2 linked regions of the Aggregicoccus sp. 17bor-14 genome follow. The protein of the gene in region 2 interacts with the protein of the main gene of each other region in a pairwise test. Links are inferred from orthologs where the notes say so. Each region holds a gene or a part of one and is shown on either strand. Other genes may lie near its edges.

Region 1 (6,966 bases), on a different replicon or contig from region 2:
TCCAGGTCCTCGCGGAACGCGAGCACGCTGGCACCCACCAGGGCCTCGGCGTCGCTGCGCCCCTGCACCGCCTCGAAGGAGACCAGGGTCTCCTTGGAGGCGCCGCGCACGCTCTCGATGGCCAGCACGCGCTCGGGGCCCACGCGCGGGCGCACCAGCACGCGCGGCACGTAGTCGAGCGCATCCGAGGCGGGGTCGAAGGTGCGCACCGCCACCTCTCCCTGCAGGCCGTGCGCGCGGGCCACGTAGCCCAGCGCGAGGTGCGGCGCCGGCGTGCGGCTCACGAGCCTGAATCCGAGCCCGGACCCGGGGACGGCGGCGAGCCCGGAGCAGCACCGGGAGCCCCGCCGGGGCGCCGGTCGTCCGCGATCTCCAGCCGCACCTTCTGCCCGTCCTTCTGGGCCGCGGCGCCGAGCAGCGTCCGGAGGGCGCCCACGGTGCGCCCATCACGGCCGATGACCTTGCCGATGTCCTCGGGGGCCACCCGCAGCTCATAGAGCCGGGCACCCTCCACGTCGGACACACGGAGGCTCACCTGGTCGGGTTTGTCGACCAGGGCCTGCGCCAGGTAGGTGAGAAGCCTCTCCACGTCCGGAAGTCCGGGCGGGAGTTAGGCCGGGGTCTGCGTCTTCGGCGTGCGCTTGATGAGGTCCGCCACCGTCTCGGAGGGGGTCGCGCCCGTCTTGAGCCAGTACTCGAGGCGGTCGTAGTCGAACTCCACCTTCGCGGGGGTCTGGTTCGGGTCGTACGCACCGACCGCCTCGATGAACTTACCGTCGCGGGGGTTGCGCGAGTCGGTCGCAACCACGTGGTAGTACGGCATCTTCTTGGCGCCCGCGCGGGCAAGACGGAGAACAACGGCCATGGTCTGCTCCAACCAGTTGGGGAAAGGGGCAGCGTCCATATTCGGCGCCGCCCGGATTGTCAAGTAACAACGGGTGCTTGGGTCTGTGCTGTGGGGCTCTGATCACCCCGGTTGGCCAGCTGCCCGCAGGCGCCGGCAATGTCTCGGCCCCGGTTGCGGCGGATGTAGGCCGCCACGTGGCCGTCGGAGAGGATGGCGCGGAACTCCTCGGCGCGCTGCTCCGGGGTGCTCTCGAAGGGCTGCCCGTCCACGCCCAGGCCGGGGTTCGCGTTGTACGGGATGAGGTTCACCTTCGCCGGGATGCCTGCGAGCAGCTTCACCAGCCGGTGCGCGTCCTCGTCCGCGTCGTTGAAGCCCTTGATGAGCACGTACTCGAAGGTGATGCGCCGGCCCTGGCGCAGGGGGAACTTGCGGCAGGCGTCCATGAGCGCCGCGATGTTCCACTTGCGGTTGACCGGCATGCTCTTGCTGCGCTGCTCGTCGGTGCTCGCGTTGAGGCTGATGGCGAGCTTCACGTCCGTCTCGGCGCCGAAGCGCTCGATCATCGGCACCAGGCCCACCGTGCTCACGGTGATGTGCCGGTGGCTGAAGTTCGGCCCCTCCTTGTGCTTCAGGATGGAGAGCGCCGTCTTGAGGTTCTCGAAGTTGTGCAGGGGCTCGCCCATGCCCATGAAGACGAGGTTCGAGAGGGGGCGGAAGGTCTCGTGCCCCTCCTCCTCGCGCACCGCGCGGTTCACCGCGTGCACCTGGGCGACGATCTCGCCAGCCGTCAGGTTGCGCTTGAGCCCCATGGTGCCCGTCATGCAGAAGGTGCACGCCATCGCGCAGCCCACCTGCGTGCTCACGCACAGGGTGCGCCGGTCCTCCGAGGGCATGTACACGCTCTCGATGTAGCGCCCGTCGTGCGTCTTGAAGCGGAACTTGATGGTGCCGTCCACGCTGCGCTGCTCGAGGTCCTTCACGAGCGGGGCAATCTGCGCGTGCTCCTTGAGCTTCTCGCGCAGCACCTTGGACAGGTCCGTCATCTCCTCGAAGCTCACCGCCCCGCGCTGGTGCATCCAGCGGAACAGCTGCGCCGCGCGGAAGGGACGCTCGCCCAGCTCCTCGGTGAGGTAGCGGGTGAGCGCCTCGAGCGAGAGCGCAGACACGTCCACCCGCTTGGCCGGCGGCGGGGCGGGGATGGGCGTGGTGTCAGGAAGGGTGAGCGACATCGCGGGAGTCTTAACGGCGAGGTGACGGAGAGGCTTCCCACAGCGGGAGGCGGGCGTCAAAGCCCCCTGCCCTCCGCGCACTGAAACGGCGGCGGCCCGGCCTCTGCCCCCCGCCTGGCGGGGAGCGGAGCGGCCGGGCCGCGCAGGCCGGAGGGACGGGCCTACTTCTGGACCGTGTAGGTCTGGATCTCGGTCTCGCGGAAGAAGTACGCGACCTCGATCTTCGCGTTCTCCAGGCTGTCCGAGCCGTGCACGGTGTTCTTGTCGATGCTGGTGGCGAAGTCCTTGCGGATGGTGCCGGGGGCGGCGTTCGCAGGGTTGGTCGCGCCCATGATGTCGCGGTTCTTGAGCACCGCGCCCTCGCCCTCGAGCACCATGAGGACCACGGGGCCGGAGATCATGAAGGACACCAGGTCCTTGAAGAAGGGGCGCTCCTTGTGCACCGCGTAGAAGCCCTCGGCCTCCTTCTGCGAGAGCTGCTGCAGGCGGATGGCAACGGGCTTGAGACCCTTCTCCTCGAAGCGGGAGATGATCTTGCCGATGACGCCCTTCTCGAGACCGTCCGGCTTGATGATCGACAGCGTGCGCTCAATGGCCATGTTCGTGTGGCTCCTGTGTAGTGGGTGGTGAAGTGACTTAGCGGCGCTTCGCGGGGCCGCGCTTCACGGCCTCCTGCAGGGTGGTCCCGAGCTCGGTGGGGCTCGCGGCCATCACCACGCCCGCGGCCTCCATCGCCTTGATCTTCTCGGCGGCGGTGCCCTTGCCGCCCGAGATGATGGCGCCCGCGTGGCCCATGCGCTTGCCCGGAGGGGCGCTGCCACCGGCGATGAAGCCCGCCACCGGCTTGGTGAACTCCTTCGCGATGTACTCGGCGCCCGCCTCCTCCGCGCTGCCGCCGATCTCGCCGATCATGATGACCGCGTCGGTCTCGGGGTCCGCGTTGAAGAGCTTGAGCACGTCCACGAAGTCGGTGCCGTTCACCGGGTCACCGCCGATGCCCACCGCGGTGGACTGGCCGAGCCCCAGCTGCGTGAGCTGGTACACCGCCTCGTAGGTGAGCGTGCCGGAGCGGCTCACCACGCCGATGCGGCCCGGCTTGTGGATGAAGCCCGGCATGATGCCGATCTTGCACTTGGCGCCGGGGGTGATGACGCCGGGGCAGTTGGGGCCCACCAGGCGCACGTTCTTGCCGGCGAGGTAGCGCTTCGCGCGCACCATGTCGTTCACCGGGATGCCCTCGGTGATGGTGATGATCAGGGACACGCCCGCGTCGGCGGCCTCCATGATCGAGTCCGCGGCGAAGGCCGGGGGCACGAAGATGCAGCTGGTGTTGGCGCCGGTCTGCTTCACCGCCTCGCTGACGGTGTTGAAGACGGGGACCTTGTTCTCGAAGGTGGTGCCGCCCTTGCCGGGGGTCATGCCGGCCACGATCTTCGTGCCGTACTCCAGCATCTGCTTCGCGTGGAAGGAGCCGGCCGAGCCCGTGATGCCGTGGACGATGACCTTGGTGTCTTGGTTGACGAGGATGCTCATGGTCTACCTGGGGTGAGTCGAAAGGGTTGGGAAGGGAGCGCGGGCGATTACTTCGAGCCCTTGACCGCGGCCACGGCCTTCTCGGCCGCCTGGCGCAGGTTGTCCGCGGGGGTGATGGCGAGGCCGGAGTTGCTCAGCAGCGCCTTGCCCTCCTTCACGTTCGTGCCCTCGAGCCGCACGACGAGCGGGATCTTGAGCTGCACTTCCTTCGCCGCCGCGATCACGCCCTCGGCGATCACGTCGCACTTCATGATGCCGCCGAAGATGTTGACGAGCACCGCCTTCACCGCGGGGTCCGCGAGGATGAGCTTGAAGGCCGCCGTCACCTTCTCCTTCGTCGCGCCGCCGCCCACGTCCAGGAAGTTCGCGGGCGCGCCGCCCACCAGCTTGATGGTGTCCATGGTGGCCATGGCCAGGCCCGCGCCGTTCACCATGCAGCCGATGTTGCCGTCCAGCGCGATGTACGCGAGGTCGTGCTCCTTGGCGGCCGCCTCGCGGGGGTCCTCCTCGTTGATGTCGCGGAACTCGGCCAGGTCGCGGTGGCGGTACATGGCGTTGTCGTCGAAGTCCACCTTCGCATCGAGCGCCACCACGCCGCCGTCCTTGAGGACCACGAGCGGGTTCACCTCGACGATGGAGGCGTCCGTCTCCACGTACATGCGGTAGAGCGCCGAGCAGAACTGGGTGAACTTGTTCACCGTGTTGCCGCTGAGGCCCAGGCCGAAGGCGAGCTTGCGGCCGATGAAGTCCTGGTAGCCCACCGCCGGGTCCACCGCCTCGCGGAGGATCTTCTCGGGGTGCTTCTCCGCCACCTCCTCGATGTCCATGCCGCCCTCGCTGCTGGCCATGAACGTGATGCGGCTGGTGGCGCGGTCGAGGGTGAGGCCGAGGTAGAGCTCGCGCGCGATGTCGAGGCCCTGCTCGATGTAGATCTTGCGCACCTTCTGGCCGGCGGGGCCGGTCTGGTGCGTCACGAGCTGCATGCCCATGATCTGGCCGAACAGCTCCTTGGCCTGCGCGGGGCTCTTGGCCAGCTTCACGCCGCCGCCCTTGCCGCGGCCACCGGCGTGGATCTGCGCCTTCACCACCGTGACGGCGGTGCCGAGCTGCTTCGCCGCGGCCTCGGCCTCGTCGGGCGAGCTGACGAGGATGCCGTTGGGCGTGGGGACACCGTACTTCTTGAAGAGTTCCTTGCCCTGGTACTCGTGGATCTTCATCGGGGCTCCGGGTGAATCGAGGGGGGGGCGCCGCCACGACGGAGGGGGCGCCTACGCGTGGGGCCCTCTCTCCCGCAATACGGCCCCGATGGCAAGCATCTTGAAGGCCCGCAAAGGCGAAGGCCCCGCCCCGGCGACACGCCGGAGAGCGGGGCCCTCGTTCCTCGCGGGGGACTGCAGCAGCGCGAGCGCCTAGCCCGGACCGGCCGAGGCCTTCTGCTCGCCTTCCTGGAAGAAGATGTCCTTGAAGAGCTGCTTGCTCACCTCGCGGTTCATCACCGAGATGGAGGTGGTGAGCGGGATCTCCTTCGGGCAGACCTTCACGCAGTTCTGCGCCTTGCCGCACTCCTGGATGCCGCCGGGGCCCATCAGCGCGCGCACCCGCTCCTCGGCGTTGAGCTTGCCGGTGGGATGCATGTTGAAGAGCCGCGCCTGGCTGATGGCGGCCGCGCCGATGAAGTCGTTGTCCAGCGTCACCTGGGGGCAGGCCTCGAGGCAGCTGCCGCAGGTCATGCACGTGGAGAGCACGTACATCGTGGACTGATCCTTCGGGCTCTGGCGCGGGCCCGGCCCCAGGTTGTGGGTGCCGTCCACGTTGATCCAGCCCTTCACCCGCTTGAGCGCGCCGAACATGCGCTCGCGGTCCACGGCGAGGTCGCGCACCACCGGGAACTTCTTCATCGGCTCGAGCGTGATGGGCTGCTCGAGCTTGTCGATGAGGGCCGAGCACGCCATGCGCACGCGCCCGTTGATGTTCATCGCGCAGCTGCCGCACACCTCCTCGAGGCACGCGGAGTCCCACACCACCGGCGGCACGCGCTTGCCATCGGTGGTGACGGGGTTGCGCTGGATCTCCATGAGGCAGGAGATCACGTTCGCGCCCTTCGCATACGGGATGCGGAACTCGTCGAAGCGCCCCTCCTTGCCCTCCTCCTGCCGCCAGATGCGGAAGGTCACGGTCTTGGTGGTGACGGCGCTCGCCTGTGCAGTGTCCATGGTTGGCTCTCGCTTCCTAAGAGGGGTGGCTTACGCGTACCAGCGCGGCTCGGGATCCAGGACCGGGGTCGGGATCTCGTCGTAGGTGATCTGCGGGCCGGAGACGTCGTGGCGGGCCATGGTGGTCTTCGCCCACTTCTGGTGGCGCGCCTTCCACAGCTCCATCCACGCCGGATCCTGGCGCGGGTCCTTGGTCTTGGGCTCGGGCAGCTGGAAGTCCGGCTTGTAGTGGGCGCCGCGGCTCTCGTCGCGCAGCAGCGCGCTCTTGGCGATCACCTCGCCCAGCTCGAACATGTTCCACAGCTGGTTGGTGAAGGAGAGCGAGCGGTTGGCCAGGTTGCCCGTGTCCAGCACGTTGCAGCGGCTCCAGCGCTCCTTCAGCTCGCGGATCTGCTCCACGGTCTTCTTGAGCTTCGCGTTGTAGCGAACCACCGTGCAGTTCTCGGTCATGAGCTCGCCGAGCTCCTTGGCGAGGCCGTAGGGGTTCTCCGAGCCGTTCATCTTGCGGATGCCCTCGAAGCGCTCCTTCCAGTACTTCTGCGCGCTCTGGAAGTGGCGCTCGTTGCCGTCCGTGGCGCTCTTCGCGTTGTTGTACGCGTAGGCGGCCATGGCGGGCCCGCCGATCTGGCCCGAGTAGATGCAGGAGAGCAGCGAGTTCGCACCCAGGCGGTTCGCGCCGTGGAAGGCGTAGTCCGCCTCGCCCGTGGCGTAGAGGCCCGGGATGGCGGTGGACTGGTTCTTCGGGCTGCCCACCAGCGGGGTCTGGGTCTTGCTGTCCGCCTCGAAGGAGACGTGCAGGCCGCCCATCGAGTAGTGCATGCCCGGGAAGATGACCATCGGGGTGTGGCGCGGGTCATCGCCCACGAACTTCTCGTAGATCTCCATGACGCCCTTGATCTTGGCGTCCAGGGTCTTGGCCGGGATGTGCGTGACGTCCAGGTACACGCCGTCCTTGCCGTTGATGCCCATGCCCAGCTCGCGGCACACCGCGAAGATCTCGCGGGTCGCGACGTCGCGCGGCACCAGGTTCTTGTACTTGGGGTACTTCTCCTCGAGGAAGTACCAGCGCTCGCTCTCGGGGATGTCCGCCGGCTTGCGCGGGTCCGCCTTCTTCTTGGGCACCCAGACGCGGCCGCCCTCGCCG
Region 2 (9,934 bases):
CAAGCTGAGCGGGCTCGCGCCGGGGCAGAACCTCTTCTCCCTGGACGTGGACCAGCTCGAGCGCAGCCTGATGGCGCACCCCTGGGTGCGCGCGGTGGAGGTGACGCGCCACTTCCCCGCCGCGGTCTCCGTGGTCGTGGAGGAGCACGTGCCGGTGGCGCTGGTGGTGCTCGGCGACCTCTACGTGCTGGACGAGCAGGGCGAGCCCTTCAAGCGCGTGGCCCCCTCGGACGCGCTGGACCTGCCGCTGGTGACGGGCGTGGACCGCGAGGCGTACGTGGCGGACGAGGCGCACACCCGCGCGCGCTTCCGCCAGGCGCTCGAGGTGGCGCGCGCGTACGCGGCGGCTTCCCCCTCGCGCCGCGAGCGCCTGAGCGAGGTGCGCCTCACCGGCGACGCGCTCACGCTGGTGAGCGCCACGGGGCAGGAGGTGCCGCTGGGGGAGGGGATGGAGGCGGAGCAGCTCGCGCAGAAGCTCGCGCGGCTGGAGAAGGTGCGCGGGGAGCTCGCGGAGCGCGGGCTCTCGGCCGAGGTCATCCACCTGGACAACCGGGCGCGTCCCGGCTGGGTGGCGGTGAAGCTTTCCGGTGCCGGCTCCGAGAGGACCGGGACCGCGACGCAGTAAGCAATGGGACGCCCCCGGTCCGCGAGAGCGCGGGGGCGCTGGGAGGGAAGTCCATGGCGAAGCAGAAGTCCGGGGAGATCATCGTCGGCCTCGACATCGGGACCACGAAGATCTGCGCCATCGTCGGTGAGCTCACCGACAGCGGCATCGACATCATCGGCATCGGCACGCACCCGTCGAAGGGGCTGCGCAAGGGCGTGGTCGTCAACATCGAGGCGACCGTGGCCTCCATCCGCCGCGCGGTGGAGGAGGCGGAGCTCATGGCGGGCGCCGAGATCTCCCACGTGTACACCGGCATCGCCGGCGGCCACATCAAGGGCTTCAACTCGCAGGGCATCGTGGCGGTGAAGGAGAAGGAGGTGCGCGAGGCGGACATCGCGCGCGTCATCGACGCCGCCAAGGCCGTGGCCATCCCGCTGGACCGGGAGGTCATCCACGTGCTGCCCCAGGAGTTCATCATCGACGACCAGGGCGGCATCAAGGAGCCGCTCGGGATGGCGGGCGTGCGCCTGGAGGCCAAGGTGCACATCGTCACGGGCGCGGTGAGCAGCGCGCAGAACATCGTGAAGTGCGCGAACCGCACCGGCCTGAACGTCAGCGACATCGTGCTGCAGCCGCTCGCGTCGGCGGAGGCCGTGCTCGGCGAGGACGAGAAGGAGCTGGGCGTGTGCCTCGTGGACATCGGCGGGGGCACCACCGACATCGCCATCTTCTCCGGCGGCTCCATCGTGCACACCGCGGTCATCGCGCTGGGCGGCAACAACCTCACCAGCGACATCGCCATCGGGCTGCGCACGCCCGCGCACGAGGCGGAGCGCATCAAGCAGAAGTACGGCTGCGCGCTCGCCTCCATGGTGAACAAGGACGAGACCCTGGAGGTGCCCAGCGTGGGCGGCCGCCAGCCGCGCGTGCTCGGCCGGCAGATCCTCTGCGAGATCCTCGAGCCTCGCGTGGAGGAGATCTTCCAGCTGGTGCACCGCGAGATCCAGAAGTGCGGCTACGAGGACCTGCTCGCCTCGGGCGTGGTCATCACCGGCGGCAGCACGCTGCTCGCCGGCATGCCGGAGCTGGCCGAGGAGGTCATCGGCCTGCCGGTGCGCCGCGGCATGCCGCGCGGCATCGGCGGCCTGGTGGACGTGGTGAAGAGCCCCATGTACGCGACCGGCGTGGGCCTGGTGGTGTACGGCGCCAAGCACCTGGACCGCCGCATGTTCCGCATCCGCGAGGACGGCAACGCGTACAAGAAGGTGAAGAACCGCATGCGCGAGTGGCTCGAAGAGATCTTCTAGCCCTGCGCAGTGCTTGAACGACCCCCTCTGGCGTTGTCAACGGCCAAAGGGGGTCTTTCTATCCCTGCGATGCTACAGGGCCGTAGCGGAAAACTTGCCAAAGATCCCGTCCTGTTGATGATGGCGGCCTCAGTAGCAGGGGGGCGGCAGCGCGCGACCTGCCGTTGAAAGGGACCCATGGACCATTTCGAGCAGAGCAAGCAGGCCGCGAAGATCCGCGTGGTGGGCGCCGGCGGTGCCGGGTGCAACGCCGTCAACACGATGATCTCGGCGAAGCTGGACCGGGTGGACTTCATCGCCGCCAACACCGATGTGCAGGCGCTCGCCGCGAGCAAGGCGCCCACGCGGATCCAGCTGGGCCAGATGCTCACCAAGGGCCTGGGCGCGGGCGCGAACCCCGAGATGGGCCGCGAGGCAGCGCTCGAGAGCCGGGAGCAGATTGCGCAGCTGCTCGAGGGCGCGGACATGGTGTTCGTCACCGCCGGCATGGGCGGCGGCACGGGCACCGGCGCAGCCCCCATCATCGCGGACATCGCCAAGAGCCTGGGCGCGCTCACCGTGGGCGTCGTCACCAAGCCCTTCCTCTTCGAGGGCAACCGCCGCCGCAAGCAGGCCGAGCAGGGGCTCATCGAGCTCAAGGCCGCGGTGGACACGCTCATCACCATCCCCAACCAGCGGCTGCTCACCCTGAGCAACGAGCCGATGCCGCTGCTGGAGACCTTCAAGCGCGCGGACGAGGTGCTGCTCAACGCCGTGCAGGGCATCTCCGACCTCATCCAGTACCACGGCTACATCAACGTGGACTTCGCGGACGTGAAGACCATCATGAGCGACAAGGGGCTCGCGCTGATGGGTACGGGCCGCGCGGCCGGCGCCCAGCGCGCGCTCAACGCCATGCAGCAGGCCATCAGCAGCCCGCTGCTCGAGGACGTGACCATCGACGGCGCCACCGGCCTGCTCATCAACATCACGGGCGGCCGCGACATGACCCTGCAGGAGGTCAACGAGGCGCTCACGCTGGTGCACGACGCCGCGGACAACGAGGCCGAGATCATCTTCGGCTCGCTCATCGACGAGACCATCCAGGACGAGGTGAAGATCACCATCATCGCCACCGGCTTCGTGCAGCGCGAGGCGAAGAGCCGCATCGTGCAGCCGGTGATGCAGGCGCCGCTCATCGCGCGCCCCGCGCCTGCGGTGCTCAGCGCCGCGCGCGAGGAGGTGGCGAGCCTGGTCCCCGCGAAGAGTGGCTCGCGCAGCCTCAGCGCCGCGGATGCGGGCAAGGCCGCGGTGGCCACCGCGCGCACCGCCGTGGTGAAGGACCCGGCGCTGCCCCTGGACGAGGATCAGTTCGACATCCCCACCTTCCTGCGCCGCCAGGGCCAGACGGAGATGCCGTAGGCGCAGGGAAGGGGCGCTAGCGGGCCGGCAGCCGGCTCACGCTGGCGCCGGTGCCCAGCGGGCGGCCCGAGAGGGCGTCCGCGCGGGCGAGCAGCACGTCCACCTCGCGGTAGAGCGCCTCCACCCGCTCGGGCAGGCGCGGGGCGGGAAGCGCCCCGTCCCCTGCCAGCTCCTCCAGCCGGGCGCGCGCGCGCTGCAGCAGCTGGTAGGCGCGCAGGAGGCTGCGCCCGGAGCGCGCGCCCTGGGGCGTGAAGAGGGTGCCCTCGCCGTAGAGCGCCTCCACGGCCGCGCGGTTGCTCTGCACCCGGTCCGCGAGGCGGGCCCGGTACAGCTCCAGGCGGCGCTCCAGCCGCACGCCGCGCAGGCTCACCACCGTGCCGCGGGGTGCGCTCGCGCTGTCCTGCTCTCGGGGAGGGAGGCTCACGGGGATCAAGCTACGTCAGCCTCCTGACGTGCCGCAACCCTCACACGCGTCCGGAGCCGGTAAATCGGCCTCGCAGCGTTCGGCGCTACAACCCTGGTGCGCACAGGTGCGCTTCTCGCCTTGTCAGGTGCGGGGGTGGGGTTTAGGTTGCGCCGCCTCTTTCCGGGGGCCCAGGGAGGGCTGGCGCACATGTTCAAGAAGCTGCTCATCGCGAACCGCGGGGAGATCTCCCGCCGCATCGGCGCAGTCGCGCGCGGCATGGGACTGAAGACCGTGGCCGTCTACTCGGACGCGGACGCGGACCTGCCCTTCGTCAAGGAGGCGGACGAGGCGGTGCGCATCGGGCCCGCCCCGGCGAAGGACAGCTACCTCAACGTGGCGGCCATCCTGGACGCGGCGCGCCAGACGGGCGCGGACGCGGTGCACCCGGGCTACGGCTTCCTCTCGGAGAACGCCGAGTTCGCCCAGGCCTGCACGGCGGCCGGCATCACCTTCGTGGGGCCGCCTCCCGAGTCGATGCTGCGCATGAAGGACAAGAGCCAGGCGCGCAAGCTGGTGCAGGCGGCCGGGGTGCCGGTGGTGCCCGGCAGCCGGGACGTGGTGCCGGACGTGGCGAGCGCGCTCGCCGAGGCCGAGCGCATCGGCTACCCGGTGCTGTGCAAGGCGGCGGGCGGCGGCGGCGGCATCGGCATGGCGGCGGCGAAGGACCCCGCGGAGCTGGAGAAGGTGTTCCGCCAGTGCACCGACCGCGCGAAGGCCGCCTTCGGCCGCGAGGGCGTGTACCTGGAGCGCTACTTCCCGGCGCCGCGCCACATCGAGGTGCAGATCCTCGGCGACCACCACGGCCACCTCATCCACGGCCTGGAGCGCGAGTGCTCCATCCAGCGCCGCCACCAGAAGGTGGTGGAGGAGGCCCCGTCTCCGCTCTTCGCCGGCGGCCTCCACGCGGACGTGGCCCAGCGCATGTTCGCGGCCGCGGTGGCCGCGGCCAAGGCCTTCGGCTACGCGAACGCGGGCACGGTGGAGTTCCTGTACTCGGACGGCGAGTTCTACTTCATCGAGATGAACGCCCGCCTGCAGGTGGAGCACCCGGTGACGGAGCTCACCACGGGGTTGGATCTCATCGGCTGGCAGCTGCGAATCGCCTCGGGGGAGAAGCTCACCGTGCGCCAGGAGGACGTGAAGCGCCGGGGCGCCGCGCTCGAGTTCCGCATCTACGCGGAGGACCCGGTGAAGTTCTTCCCGTCCCCCGGCCCCCTCAAGGTCTACCAGCCGCCCACGGGCGAGGGCGTGCGCCTGGACTCGGGCTACGCCGAGGGCAACACCGTCACCCCGAACTACGATCCGATGATCGCCAAGCTGATCATCTCCGGGGCCACGCGCGAGGAGGCGATCGCGCGGGCGAAGACGGCCCTCGAGAACTTCCGCATCGAGGGCATCAAGACGAACATCCCCCTGCACCTGCGCATCGTGCAGGACCCGGCGTTCGCCGCAGGCCAGCTGGACACGCGCTTCCTCGAGAACCACGCGAAGCCGCCGAAGCCCTAGAGTCGTTCCACAGCAGTCGCGAGAGAGCAGCACCCCAGGAGGCAACAGCGTATGGCGGACGTGGCGGCGCACATCACCGGGACGGTGTGGAAGATCGAGGTCAAGGTCGGCCAGCAGGTCTCCGAGGGCGAGACCCTGGTCATCCTCGAGTCCATGAAGATGGAGATGCCGGTGGAGGCCACCGAGGCCGGCACCGTGAAGGAGATCCGCTGCAAGGAGGCGCAGGCGGTGAACGAGGGCGACGTGCTGGTGGTGCTCGGCTAGAGGCACGACGCGCGTGCACCCCTCCGCCGCCCCGCTGGGCATCGAGGACCGGCCGGACGGCGTGCGGGTGCTCACGCTCGCGCGCCCCAGCCGCCGCAACGCGCTCGACGACGCGCTGGTGGCCGCGCTGCACGCGGCGCTCGCCCCCGAGGCCTGCGCAGGCGTGCGGGCGCTGCTCCTGCGCGGCCACGGTGGCACCTTCTGCTCGGGCTACGATCTCACCGGCCTGGGCCCGCCGGCCCCCGGCGGGAGCCTCCCGGACGACGCGCTGATGGCGCTGCTCGCGCGGCTCGAGTCCCACCCGGTGCCCAGCGTGGCGCTGGTGGAGGGGGCGGCCTTCGGCGCGGGCTTCGACCTCGCCGCCGCCTGCGACTTCCGCGTGGGGACGCAGAGCGCGCTCTTCAGCATGCCCCCGGCGCGCCTGGGCGTCGTGTACTCGGCGGACGGCATCGCGCGGGTGTCGCGCCTGGTGGGCCCGGCGCGCGCCAAGCTGCTGTTCCTCACCGGGCGAAAGCTCGAGGGCGCTGCGGCGCTCGCGTGGGGCCTGCTCGACGAGTGCCACCCGGAGGCGGCGGGCGCGGAAGGGGCCGCGCTCGCGCTCTGCGAGGCGATTGCCGCCGGAGCGCCCCTGGCCATCTCGGGGATGAAGGAGACCTTCCGGCGGCTCGCCCGCGCGCCGCTCACCCCCGAGGAGGCCGGGCACCTGCGGCAGCTGCGCGCCGAGGCCTTCGCGAGCGAGGACGCGCGCGAGGGGAGGGCGGCGTTCCTGGAGAAGCGCCGCCCCCGGTTCACCGGTCGCTAAGCTGCGCGCCGCGCGCTACGCGCCGCCGAACAGGTCGCCCATCTTGATCTGCAGGGCGCTCGCGATCTTGTAGAGCGAGGAGATGGAGGCCGAGGACTCCGCGCGCTCGATCTGCGAGAGCAAGCTGACCGAGAGCCCGGTGCGCCGCGCCAGCTGCTTGAGCGTGAGCTCCTGGGTCTTGCGCGCCTCGCGGATGGTGCGCCCGATGGCCCGGTGCAGGTCCGCCTCGGGGTCCTGGCTGAGCCCCTTCTTGGAGAGCGCGGAGCGCACGGCCGCCAGGAACTGCTCCGGCTCCATGGGCTTCTTCACGTAGTCGCTCGCCTGCGCCTTGAGGCTGGCCACGGCGGTGTCCACGTTGGGGTAGGCGGTGGCCACGATGACGGCGACGTCCGAGTCGATCTTGCGGATCTGCTCGAGCACCTCGGTGCCGGACATCTGCGGCATCATCATGTCCAGCACCACGAGGTGGTAGTCCGCCGCGCGGAGCATCTCCACCGTCTTGGTGGGGTCCGTGGTGGTCGCGACCTCGTAGCCCTCGCGGGTCAGCACCAGCTTCAGGTAGTCGCAGTTGTCCTGCTCATCGTCGACTACCAGGATCCGAATCTGCACAAGTCCTCCTTAACCGGGAAATCGGTTCCAGTCGGAACCGATCCAGTGCTGGCGGACGTTACAGTATCACTGTGCCTGGGACCGAGCTTTTTCGTACTCTTCGAGGTGGCGGCGCACCGCCTCGGCCTTGGGGTGGTCCGGCGCGAGCTCGAGGAAGCGCCGGTAGTGGTAGGCGCCCTTCTCCAGCTGCTTCAGGTTCGCGTAGGTGGTCCCCAGCATCATGTGGCAGCTGGCGAAGGCCGCGTCCGCCGCGAGGCACTTGCGGAAGAAGACCTCCGCCTCCTTGAACTGCTTCTTCTTGAAGAGCTGGAAGCCGTCCTCGTAGAGCGCCTGGGCGCCGCTCGCGGGCGCCGCGGCAGGCGCGGGGGCTGCGGCAGGCGCCGCCGGGCGCGGGGCCGCGCGGGCGGGCGCGGCAGCCTTGGCGACGGGCGCCTTGGCCACCGGCGCAGGCTCGGCGGGGGCGGCGGGCGCGGGCCGGAGGGCCTGCGCGGCCTGGGCGCTGAGCGCCGCGAGCTCGCCGGCGTAGGCCTGGGTGCCTGCACTGCGGGTGAGCAGGGCCTGGGCGGCGGCCGGGCGGCCCGCCTCGAGCTCCTTCTGGGCCGCGAGCAGCTGCCGCTTCACGGCGAGCTCCGCGCGCGCGCTGTCCAGCAGCCCCTGCACCTCGGGCAGCGGGGCGCCGCTGGCATCGTGCAGGGACTCGAGCAGGTCCACCGCCTGCTCGAACTGGCGCTCGCCGATGGCCGCGCGTGCCGCCGCGAGCCGCTGGGCGGGGGCCGCCGGGGCCGGGGACTCGGGGGAGGCCGCGCTGCCCACGGCCGCGGGGGCCGCCGGGTGCACGCGCCCGCGCAGGAGGTAGGCGCCGGCGCCGAGCACGAGCAGCGCGCCCGCCGCGGCGGCGAGCAGGCCCGCGCGCCCGCGCTGCGGCGCGGCGGCCGGAGCCCCGGGCGCGCAGAAGCGCAGCTTCACGTGGCCGAGCTCCAGCACGTCGCCGGGGGTGAGGGGCGCCTGCGCGTAGCGCTCGCCATTCACCGTGAGGCCGTTGGCCGACTGCAGGTCGATGACCCGCCAGGCGCCGCCCTCCTCGCGCACCAGCTTCGCGTGGGTGCGCGAGAGCGAGCGGTGGTCGATGGCGATGTCGTTGTCGTCGGTGCGGCCGATCCGCATCTCGGTGCGGATGAGGCTGAACTCGCGCGGCTCCGAGGCGGAAGCGGGGGCGTCCACCAGCACGAGCCGGGGGGCCTCGGCGGGCTCGATGGACTCCACGCGCCGCGGGCGCGCCGCGGCCTCCACCTGCTCGCGGCTGATGATGGCGGTGGCCTGGTGGCGCGCGTCCGCCGCGTCCGCCTCCTGCGCGCCGTCTCCGGCCTGGGCCTGGGGCGGGGGCAGCGGCTGCAGCGAGCCCTCGTGCTGCAGCGCGAGCTCGTAGTCGCCGATCTGCAGCAGGTCGCCGTGCTGCACCGGCACCTGGCCCTCGATGCGCTCGCCGTTGAGGCGGATGCCGTTGTAGCTGCCGAGGTCCTCCACCAGCACCTGCTCCTGCTGGCGCAGCAGGCGCGCGTGGCGGCGCGACACGTTGCGCTCGGTCAGCCGGATGGTGTTGCCCTCCTGCCGGCCGATGGTGAGCTCCTCGCGCACGAAGGGGACCACGGTCTTGCGCCCTTCGTCGTCTTCGATGATGAGCTTGAGCACGGTAGGGGTGTCCTGTGGGCCCCAGGTATAGCAAACGCGGCCCGCCCAGGGGGAGCCCCGGGACACGGGCGGTTCTTCCACGTCGACCGGCTGGGGGTGGGGGGCTATAAGCGCGCGCGGGCGTCCCGGCGGGCGCTCAACGGAGGCGTTCCGGTCCGTGGCGAGCACCGAGGCAGCGGGCGTGGAGAGGCAGCAACCGCAGACCTTCACCGAGGGCGTGCTGGGGCCGGCGTACGACCGCGGCGCCTGGGCCGCTCGCTGGCGGGCGCTCTCCGCGCCGGCGCGCGTGGCGTGGGCCACCGGCCTCTTCGCCGCGCTGCTCTTCGTGCCGTACCTCGGTGCGGTGGGGCTGTGGGACCCCTGGGAGACGCACTACGGCGAGGTGGCGCGCCAGATGGTGCACCGCGGCGACTACCTCTACCCCTGGTACGAGACCTCCTGGTTCTTCTCCAAGCCGCCGCTCACCATGTGGATGCAGGCGCTCGGCATGCAGGTGGTGGGCACGCTGCGCACGGAGGGCGCGCTCGGGCTGTACACCGAGTGGGGGATGCGCCTGCCGTTCGCGCTCCTGAGCATCGCGGCGGTGAGCCTGCTCTCGTACGCGCTGGCGCGGCTGGTGAGCGCACGCGCGGGGCTCGCGGCGGGCTTCGTGCTCTCCACCATGCCCCTGTGGTTCCTGCTCACGCGCCAGGCGGTGACGGACCTGCCCTTCGTGGCCACGCTGGTGTGCGCGATGGCGTGCGCGCTGGTGGGGCAGCTGGACGAGACCACGCGCCACCGCAGCGGCTGGTGGTACGCCTTCTACGTCTTCTGCGGCCTGTCCACGCTGGCCAAGGGCCTGCTGGGCGTGGGCCTGCCGGCGATCATCCTGCTCGTCTACGCGGCGCTCGCGGTCATCCCCTGGAGCGGCGAGTCCCTGCAGGCGCACCTGCGCTGGCTGCTGGAGCGCGGCTACCGCGCCGAGGTGAAGTGCGGGCAGCGCCCGATGCCGGTGCTCTGGGAGCAGCTCTCGCGCATGCGCCTGGGGCCCGGGGTGCTGGTGTTCCTCGGGGTGGCGGGGCCCTGGTACCTCGCGCTCACGCTCTTCGACGGCGTGGACGACGAGGGCAAGGTGTTCTGGTACCGCTTCTTCATCCACGATCACCTCAACCGCCTCACCGCGGGCGTGCACACCACCACGCCGGGCGGCTCGTTCACCTACTTCATCGAGCAGGGCGGCTACGCCATCTTCCCCTGGGTGGCGGCGCTGCCCGGCGCGCTCGCGCTGGCGGGCCGGGTGCGGC

Evidence for each region.
Region 1: the proteins of ftsZ (region 2) and rlmN interact in binary tests that used the Escherichia coli proteins (3 or more experiments, as listed by UniProt). The link is inferred for Aggregicoccus sp. 17bor-14 from one-to-one orthologs.

What each region holds. Positions count from the first base shown.
Region 1 is NZ_VJZZ01000008.1:32,770-39,735, forward strand. The notes cover bases 1-2,903. They hold rlmN (23S rRNA (adenine(2503)-C(2))-methyltransferase RlmN), read right to left. Parts: upstream 2,077-2,903; coding sequence 925-2,076; downstream 1-924. Other genes in these bases: rimM (ribosome maturation factor RimM), read right to left, coding at 1-284; FGE12_RS16240 (KH domain-containing protein), read right to left, coding at 281-589; rpsP (30S ribosomal protein S16), read right to left, coding at 611-865; ndk (nucleoside-diphosphate kinase), read right to left, coding at 2,238-2,675; sucD (succinate--CoA ligase subunit alpha), read right to left, coding at 2,713-2,903. In the rest of the region: more of sucD, read right to left, coding at 2,904-3,609; sucC (ADP-forming succinate--CoA ligase subunit beta), read right to left, coding at 3,657-4,826; sdhB (succinate dehydrogenase iron-sulfur subunit), read right to left, coding at 5,019-5,822; sdhA (succinate dehydrogenase flavoprotein subunit), read right to left, coding at 5,853-6,966.
Region 2 is NZ_VJZZ01000009.1:195,724-205,657, forward strand. The notes cover bases 1,349-4,203. They hold ftsZ (cell division protein FtsZ), read left to right. Parts: upstream 1,349-2,091; coding sequence 2,092-3,315; downstream 3,316-4,203. Other genes in these bases: ftsA (cell division protein FtsA), read left to right, coding at 1,349-1,914; FGE12_RS18630 (hypothetical protein), read right to left, coding at 3,332-3,739; FGE12_RS18635 (acetyl/propionyl/methylcrotonyl-CoA carboxylase subunit alpha), read left to right, coding at 3,929-4,203. In the rest of the region: FGE12_RS18615 (cell division protein FtsQ/DivIB), read left to right, coding at 1-625; more of ftsA, read left to right, coding at 679-1,348; more of FGE12_RS18635, read left to right, coding at 4,204-5,287; FGE12_RS18640 (biotin/lipoyl-binding carrier protein), read left to right, coding at 5,339-5,551; FGE12_RS18645 (enoyl-CoA hydratase/isomerase family protein), read left to right, coding at 5,565-6,353; FGE12_RS18650 (response regulator), read right to left, coding at 6,369-6,962; FGE12_RS18655 (FHA domain-containing protein), read right to left, coding at 7,029-8,651; FGE12_RS18660 (glycosyltransferase family 39 protein), read left to right, coding at 8,809-9,934. UniProt on the Escherichia coli protein: Essential cell division protein that forms a contractile ring structure (Z ring) at the future cell division site. The regulation of the ring assembly controls the timing and the location of cell division.